Regions from separate parts of the Proteiniborus sp. MB09-C3 genome, predicted to be linked through region 1. Evidence: a T-box and tRNA genes for the amino acid it is inferred to sense, from the RefSeq annotation. Region 1 holds a T-box; the other holds one or more tRNA genes.
What was found. A T-box is a leader RNA that pairs with one kind of tRNA and senses whether it is charged. The one in region 1 lies ahead of metG (methionine--tRNA ligase), so its partner is inferred to be a tRNA-Met.

Region 1 (3,490 bases):
CCTGTTAGCCCTATTCAACCTAATAACCCAATGTACCCTAATAATCCTATTAGCCCTATTCAACCTAATAACCCAATGTATCCTAACAATCTTATGTACCCAGCATCAATGGACTCAATGTATCCGATCATGCCAATGATGGATGATGAGATATACATGGATGAAGAGCTATAATTAAGGCTATGCTAATTAGAGAACATACGAAATAAGACTAAGTGCTTTTTGTACTTAGTCTTATTTTTTGCATTTTATTATAATTTCCCGGGAAATGCGACAAAAAGGTATAAAGTTAGAGATATTAGCACTTTAGCTAATTTTGTAATCCCAAGGTGTTTATATGCATATAATCTAAATATAATATTACCTCCATTAAGTCTACAGATAAAAATAAAAAGCGTGAAAAGAAAAAGGAGACTTTATAATGATAAACTATATTTGGTTTTTTTTGATAGCCATAGGTGTTGTAACTGCAATCGCCACAGGTAATATTGACTCTATAAATACTGCTATTGTAGCGGATGCATCCGAGGCTGTCATGTTTGCCATAGGTCTCACTGGTATAATGGCTGTTTGGCTAGGACTGATGAATATTGCAGAAAAATCTGGATTGATAAAAACTTTTAGTAAATTGTTAACTCCTATTACAAACATTTTATTTCCTGATATCCCCAAAGGCCATCCTGCTATGAGCGCTATAATAATGAATATGGTAACAAATATGTTTGGTGCTGGAAACTCTGCTACTGCAATAGGACTCAAAGCCATGGAGGAAATGAATAGTCTGAACAAAGATAAAAAAAGAGCCACAAATGCCATGTGCATGTTTTTAGTAATCAATATGTCCTCAATACAAATTGTCCCTCTTACAGTTATAAAAATCAGAACAGATGCAGGCTCATTGAATCCAACAGAAATAATAGGTACCTCTCTTATTGCATCTACAATTTCTACTATTGTAGGGATTTTAAGTGTCAAAATATTAGAGAAAAAGGAATGAGTTACTTATGATAGAGATTTTAAAAATATTGTCTGTTGCAGTTATTCCTGCCATAATGAGTATAATATTGTTACATGGATACATAAAGGGAGTTAGTTTATATGATACCTTTGTAGATGGTGCTAAGGAAGGCTTTGCGGCCTCTTTAAGAATAATGCCCTATCTAATAGCCATTTTTATAGCCATAGGAATATTTAAAAGATCTGGTGCCATGAATATTTTAGTAAACATTGTAGACCCCTTTGTTAAAATAATTGGAATACCAAAGGAGGTAATGCCTCTTGCCCTTATGAGACCAATTTCTGGAAGTGGCTCCTTAGCTGTTGTAAAAGAGATAATAACTGAATACGGACCTGATTCGTTCATAGGGAGAGTTGCATCTACTATGATGGGCTCTGCCGAAACCATATTCTATACTATGGCTGTATATTTTGGAATTGTGGGCATAAAAGATTCTAGACATACATTACCTGCAGCACTGCTATCGCATGTAGCCTCTATAATTGCATCTGTTTTTATATGCAATATTGTGTTCAAATAATAGAAATATACGTTCACGGTTTCGGATGCAAATGCTCGCTTAATATTTCTATTATTTTTCTTGAATGGTGACTTGACAAATTTAAGCATTTTGTGTATAGTTTTTGGTAATATAAGAAATATTATTAAAAAGCAATGAAGGGAAGAGTAGGCTCGTGTGTCTATCTACTAGAGAGCTAGGTTAGGTGAAAGCTAGCGTTAGATATTAGGCTGAACATGGACCCTAAGCTATGTAGCTGAACATTTGAGTAGGCTATGTCGGATTTGTTTCCGTTATACTAACAAGGTTATGTAAGTAACTTACTGAGTTCTAAGTCGTGAGGCTTAGATAAACTAGAGTGGTAACACGAGGAATATGCCTTCGTCTCTATATAAATAGAGATGGGGCTTTTTTTATTGAATTGTAAAGTTAATGTTATGTTAATACTAAGTTCTATATGAGTATTAATTGCTCTATTTAATGATTAATGATGGGAGGTTTTATCATGAAAAAAACATTTTATGTGACTACGCCTATTTATTATCCAAGTGATAATCTTCATATAGGTCATACCTATTGTACTGTTGCTGCAGATACAATTGCAAGATTTAAGAGGCTCCTTGGATATGATGTAAAGTTCCTTACTGGAACTGATGAGCATGGTCAAAAAATTCAAACAGTAGCTAATGAAAAAGGAGTTAGTCCAAAGGAATATTTAGATGGCATAGTGAAAAACATTAAGGAACTATGGAAAACCCTAGATATTACCTATGATAGGCTCATAAGAACTACTGATGAAGATCACAAAGAAATAGTACAAAAAATATTTCAAAAGCTTTATGAAAAAGGTGACATTTACAAAAGTGAGTATGAAGGTCATTATTGTACTCCATGTGAATCCTTTTGGACAGAAAGCCAGCTTGTAGATGGAAAATGTCCAGACTGCAATAGGGAAGTAAAGCTTGCAAAGGAAGAAGCTTATTTCTTCAGATTATCTAAATATCAGGATAGACTTTTAAAGCTTTATGAAGAAAATCCAGATTTTCTACAGCCTGAATCCAGAAGAAATGAAATGTTAAATAATTTCTTAAGGCCTGGTCTAGAGGATTTATGTGTTTCAAGGTCTACATTTGACTGGGGAATTAAGGTTCCCTTTGACGAAAAGCATGTAATATACGTATGGATAGATGCACTAAGTAACTATATTACAGCTTTAGGCTATCTTACAGATAATGATGAAGAATTTAAAAAATACTGGCCAGCAGATATTCACCTTGTAGGTAAGGAAATTGTCAGATTCCACGCAATAATATGGCCTGCTATTTTAATGGCTCTAGACATTGAACTGCCTAAGAAGGTATTCGGACATGGCTGGATACTATTTGATAATGATAAAATGTCAAAATCAAAAGGAAATGTAATTTATCCTGAGCCACTAATTGATTTATACGGAGTAGATGCATTAAAATATTTCTTGTTAAGAGAATTTTCATTTGGTCAAGATGGCTCATTTACAAAAGAGAAATTTTTAAATAGAATTAATTCTGATTTGGCTAACGATTTAGGAAATCTAGTTAGCAGAACAATAGCAATGGTGGATAAATACAATGGTGGAATAATTCCTGAAAGTAAAGTTAAAGAAGACGTTGATAATAGTCTAATAGATTTGGCAACTTCTACAGCTCAAAGGGTAGAGAAGCATATGGATAATCTAAGCTTTGGAAATGCTTTAGAAGAAGTATGGAAGCTGATAAGCAGAGCAAACAAGTATGTAGATGAAACTACTCCTTGGGTATTGGCTAAGGAAGATGAGAAAAAGGGTAGACTGGATACTGTTTTATATAATCTAGCAGAAGCCCTTAGAATAGTATCTGTACTAATAAGACCTTTTATGGAAAAAACATCAGATAGCATTTGGAGACAGTTAGGAATTGATCATGGTCAGGGAACATCCTGGAATGATATTTCAGAAT
Region 2 (3,490 bases), 1.1 Mb from region 1:
TAAAGAATTTTAGGGGTTAAATGAAAAACTAAATTCCATACTGCAAGAGTAATTTTGCAAGAGTAATTTCTATTTGACTAGAAATAAGTTATGCACATATTTTTGATTGTATATTGCAAGGAACATATATTATGTATATTTTTAAATTTTTTCCGGTATAATTTATAGGTACTGTTGATTGTCTGCCTGCGCAGGAAAAGAGGTTATCATGAGTTATATTGGTAGCAGGAACTTAATTAAATAATGAAATAAAGCTCAAAAAAATAGACATACCTTATAAAAAATTTCACGCTTCAAGGCAGACCTATGCTACTCGATTAATAACAAACGGAACACCTTTATTAACCAGTGTTCCGTTTGTTAGGTCATAGTTCCATAAAAACTACAGAAATATATACTCATGTTTTAGAAAGCACAAAAGCGAATCATGTACAGTCCTTGAACTCGCTATTCAAGTAGATTTTAAAACCAATTGGCTAAAAATTGGCTAAATCTGTTTTAGTACAAAATTCGCTTTCGCATAATTGAGCATTTTTAATTTGTTTGGTGTACCCAGAGGGATTCGAACCCCCGACCTTCTGATTCGTAGTCAGACACTCTATCCAGCTGAGCTATGAGTACTAATATGGAGGCGACACCCAGATTTGAACTGGGGAGTAAAGGTTTTGCAGACCTCTGCCTTACCACTTGGCTATGTCGCCATAATTATATGGCTGGGGTAGCAGGACTCGAACCTACGAATGCCAGAGTCAAAGTCTGGTGCCTTACCGACTTGGCTATACCCCAACAACTATAGGATCAATAATTAAGAATATCCTACAAAATCAATATTAATTTTTACACGAAAAACAACTGTCAGGATTAATATTTAGAATAAAAAAGTGGGGTGGATAATGGGATTCGAACCCATGGCCTCCAGAGCCACAATCTGGCGCTCTAACCAACTGAGCTATAACCACCATAATATATCAATTATATCTTTCACAAAAAATGGAGCGGGTGAAGGGAATCGGACCCTCGCAACCAGCTTGGAAGGCTGGGGCTCTACCACTGAGCTACACCCGCACAATTAATTAGTCTTATATGATGAATACATAATCGAATTGGAGCGGAAGACGAGATTCGAACTCGCGACCCTCGCCTTGGCAAGGCGATGCTCTACCACTGAGCCACTTCCGCATAATACAATTGTTTTTTATATCTGGATTCTTATATATTTATTGGTGGAGGGGACTGGATTCGAACCAGTGAAAGCACAGCTAACGGATTTACAGTCCGTCCCCTTTGGCCAACTCGGGAACCCCTCCGATTTCGCAGTCTCGCAACACAAATTTGGTACTCGTTGCGTTTGACCTACCATCGATTTTCCGATAAAAACGTCCAGAAAATCGGGTTAGGTCATAATGGAGCTGGTGAAAGGAATTGAACCCTCAACCTACTGATTACAAGTCAGTTGCTCTGCCAATTGAGCTACACCAGCATATTGTCTTTACTTCTCGGATCAACCTTTTTACTGCATTAACTCCTTATAAGCAACTAAGCGATTCACACCAAACCAAAAGCATGGTTTGGGTTCTCTGCTTATGCCAATTGAGCTACACCAGCGTATTTGTCCTACATAGTAGAAATTTATTGGCGACCTGGAAGGGACTCGAACCCTCGACCTCCAGCGTGACAGGCTGGCATTCTAACCAACTGAACTACCAGGCCAACTAAAATTCATATAAACCTTCTATAGAAAATGGTGGGCGCAATAGGGCTCGAACCTATGACCCCCTGCTTGTAAGGCAGGTGCTCTCCCAGCTGAGCTATGCGCCCATAATTTTAGATGTTCAATCTAGTATGGTCTTAACAGATCTCCTATCATGAACTTAAATTAAGGTTGGTGACCCTACCGGGATTCGAACCCGGGTTACCGCCGTGAAAGGGCGATGTCTTAACCGCTTGACCATAGGGCCTTATTTAAATGTTGAAATCAGTCCTAATGGACACTCCTATTTATCGTCCCACAGACGGATATTAAGGTTGGTAGCGGCGAACGGATTTGAACCGCTGACACTGCGGGTATGAACCGCATGCTCTAGCCAACTGAGCTACGCCGCCATGATTAAAAATTACATTAGTCCATCTGGACAGAAATATTATGGTTGCGGGGGCCGGATTTGAACCGACGACCTCCGGGTTATGAGCCCGACGAGCTACCAGCTGCTCCACCCCGCGATGTATATTTAATTATAGTAATTGGTGCCGGGAACCGGAATCGAACCGGTACGATCTTTGGGGATCGCAGGATTTTAAGTCCTGTGCGTCTGCCTGTTCCGCCACCCCGGCATTTTGCTGGCTCCTGGGGTGGGACTCGAACCCACAACCTACCGGTTAACAGCCGGTTGCTCCGCCGTTGAGCTACCCAGGAATACCATCCAGCAACGTCCTACTCTCCCAGGCGGTTTCCCACCAAGTACCATCAGCGCTGAAGGGCTTAACTTCTGTGTTCGGTATGGGAACAGGTGTGACCCCTTCGCTATTGTCACTGGATACGAGTAACTGAAATCTATGATTTCTTCTCTCTATACTTAGCATTGACTAAGTATGTTATTTATTTTTTAGGAACAAGATTTAGTATAGCATATTTTTCGCTACTTGTCAAACCTTTTTTATCAAGGTAATTTGATTCTTTTTCAGTCATTAAGTAGCTATTCACACAATCTTAAAAAGCGTTAAGATTGGTTCTCTGCTTGTACCTTAAAAACTACACAGCGTCCATATTTCTGGTCAAGCCCTCGACCTATTAGTATCGTTTAGCTTAAAGCATTGCTGCTCTTACACCTACGACCTATCAACCAGTTAGTCTTTCTGGGGTCTTACTCTGTTTACCAGATGGGAAATCTTTTCTTAAGGGGGGCTTCGCGCTTAGATGCCTTCAGCGCTTATCCCTACCAGACTTGGCTACTCAGCCATGCCCTTGGCAGGACAACTGATACACTAGTGGTCTGTCCATTCCGGTCCTCTCGTACTAGGAACAGCTCCTTTCAAATTTCCTACGCCCACGACAGATAGGGACCGAACTGTCTCACGACGTTCTGAACCCAGCTCGCGTGCCTCTTTAATGGGCGAACAGCCCAACCCTTGGAACCTGCTACAGCTCCAGGATGAGACGAGCCGACATCGAGGTGCCAAACCTCCCCGTCGATGTGGACTCTTGGGGGAGATAAGCCTGTTATCCCCGGGGTAGCTTTTATCCGTTGAGCGATGGCCCTTCCACTCGGCGCCACCGGATCACTAAGTCCAACTTTCGTTCCTGCTCGACTTGTGGGTCTCGCAGTCAAGCTCCCTTCTGCCTTTACACTCTTCGCACGATTTCCGACCGTGCTGAGGGAACCTTTGAGCGCCTCCGTTACTTTTTAGGAGGCGACCGCCCCAGTCAAACTGCCCAACTGACAGTGTCCCAAGACCAGTTTCATGGCCTATGGTTAGAACTTCAGTATCATAA

Region 2: it encodes a tRNA-Met, which carries the amino acid that the T-box ahead of metG (methionine--tRNA ligase) is inferred to sense. The anticodon was not compared.

The regions. Positions count from the first base shown of each region.
Region 1 covers NZ_CP127161.1:183,260-186,749, forward strand. The annotation lists gene QO263_RS00870 (hypothetical protein) at 1-174, shown strand, start outside; gene QO263_RS00875 (nucleoside recognition domain-containing protein) at 422-997, shown strand; gene QO263_RS00880 (spore maturation protein) at 1,005-1,538, shown strand; T-box leader at 1,664-1,909, shown strand; gene metG (methionine--tRNA ligase) at 2,020-3,490, shown strand, end outside.
Region 2 covers NZ_CP127161.1:2,996,587-3,000,076, forward strand. The annotation lists tRNA gene QO263_RS14870 (tRNA-Arg) at 545-621, opposite strand; tRNA gene QO263_RS14875 (tRNA-Cys) at 627-701, opposite strand; tRNA gene QO263_RS14880 (tRNA-Gln) at 711-786, opposite strand; tRNA gene QO263_RS14885 (tRNA-His) at 883-959, opposite strand; tRNA gene QO263_RS14890 (tRNA-Gly) at 992-1,065, opposite strand; tRNA gene QO263_RS14895 (tRNA-Gly) at 1,105-1,179, opposite strand; tRNA gene QO263_RS14900 (tRNA-Tyr) at 1,222-1,307, opposite strand; tRNA gene QO263_RS14905 (tRNA-Thr) at 1,405-1,480, opposite strand; tRNA gene QO263_RS14910 (tRNA-Asp) at 1,634-1,710, opposite strand; tRNA gene QO263_RS14915 (tRNA-Val) at 1,743-1,818, opposite strand; tRNA gene QO263_RS14920 (tRNA-Glu) at 1,884-1,958, opposite strand; tRNA gene QO263_RS14925 (tRNA-Met) at 2,027-2,103, opposite strand; tRNA gene QO263_RS14930 (tRNA-Met) at 2,145-2,220, opposite strand; tRNA gene QO263_RS14935 (tRNA-Leu) at 2,243-2,331, opposite strand; tRNA gene QO263_RS14940 (tRNA-Asn) at 2,339-2,413, opposite strand; rRNA gene rrf (5S ribosomal RNA) at 2,419-2,535, opposite strand; rRNA gene QO263_RS14950 (23S ribosomal RNA) at 2,769-3,490, opposite strand, start outside.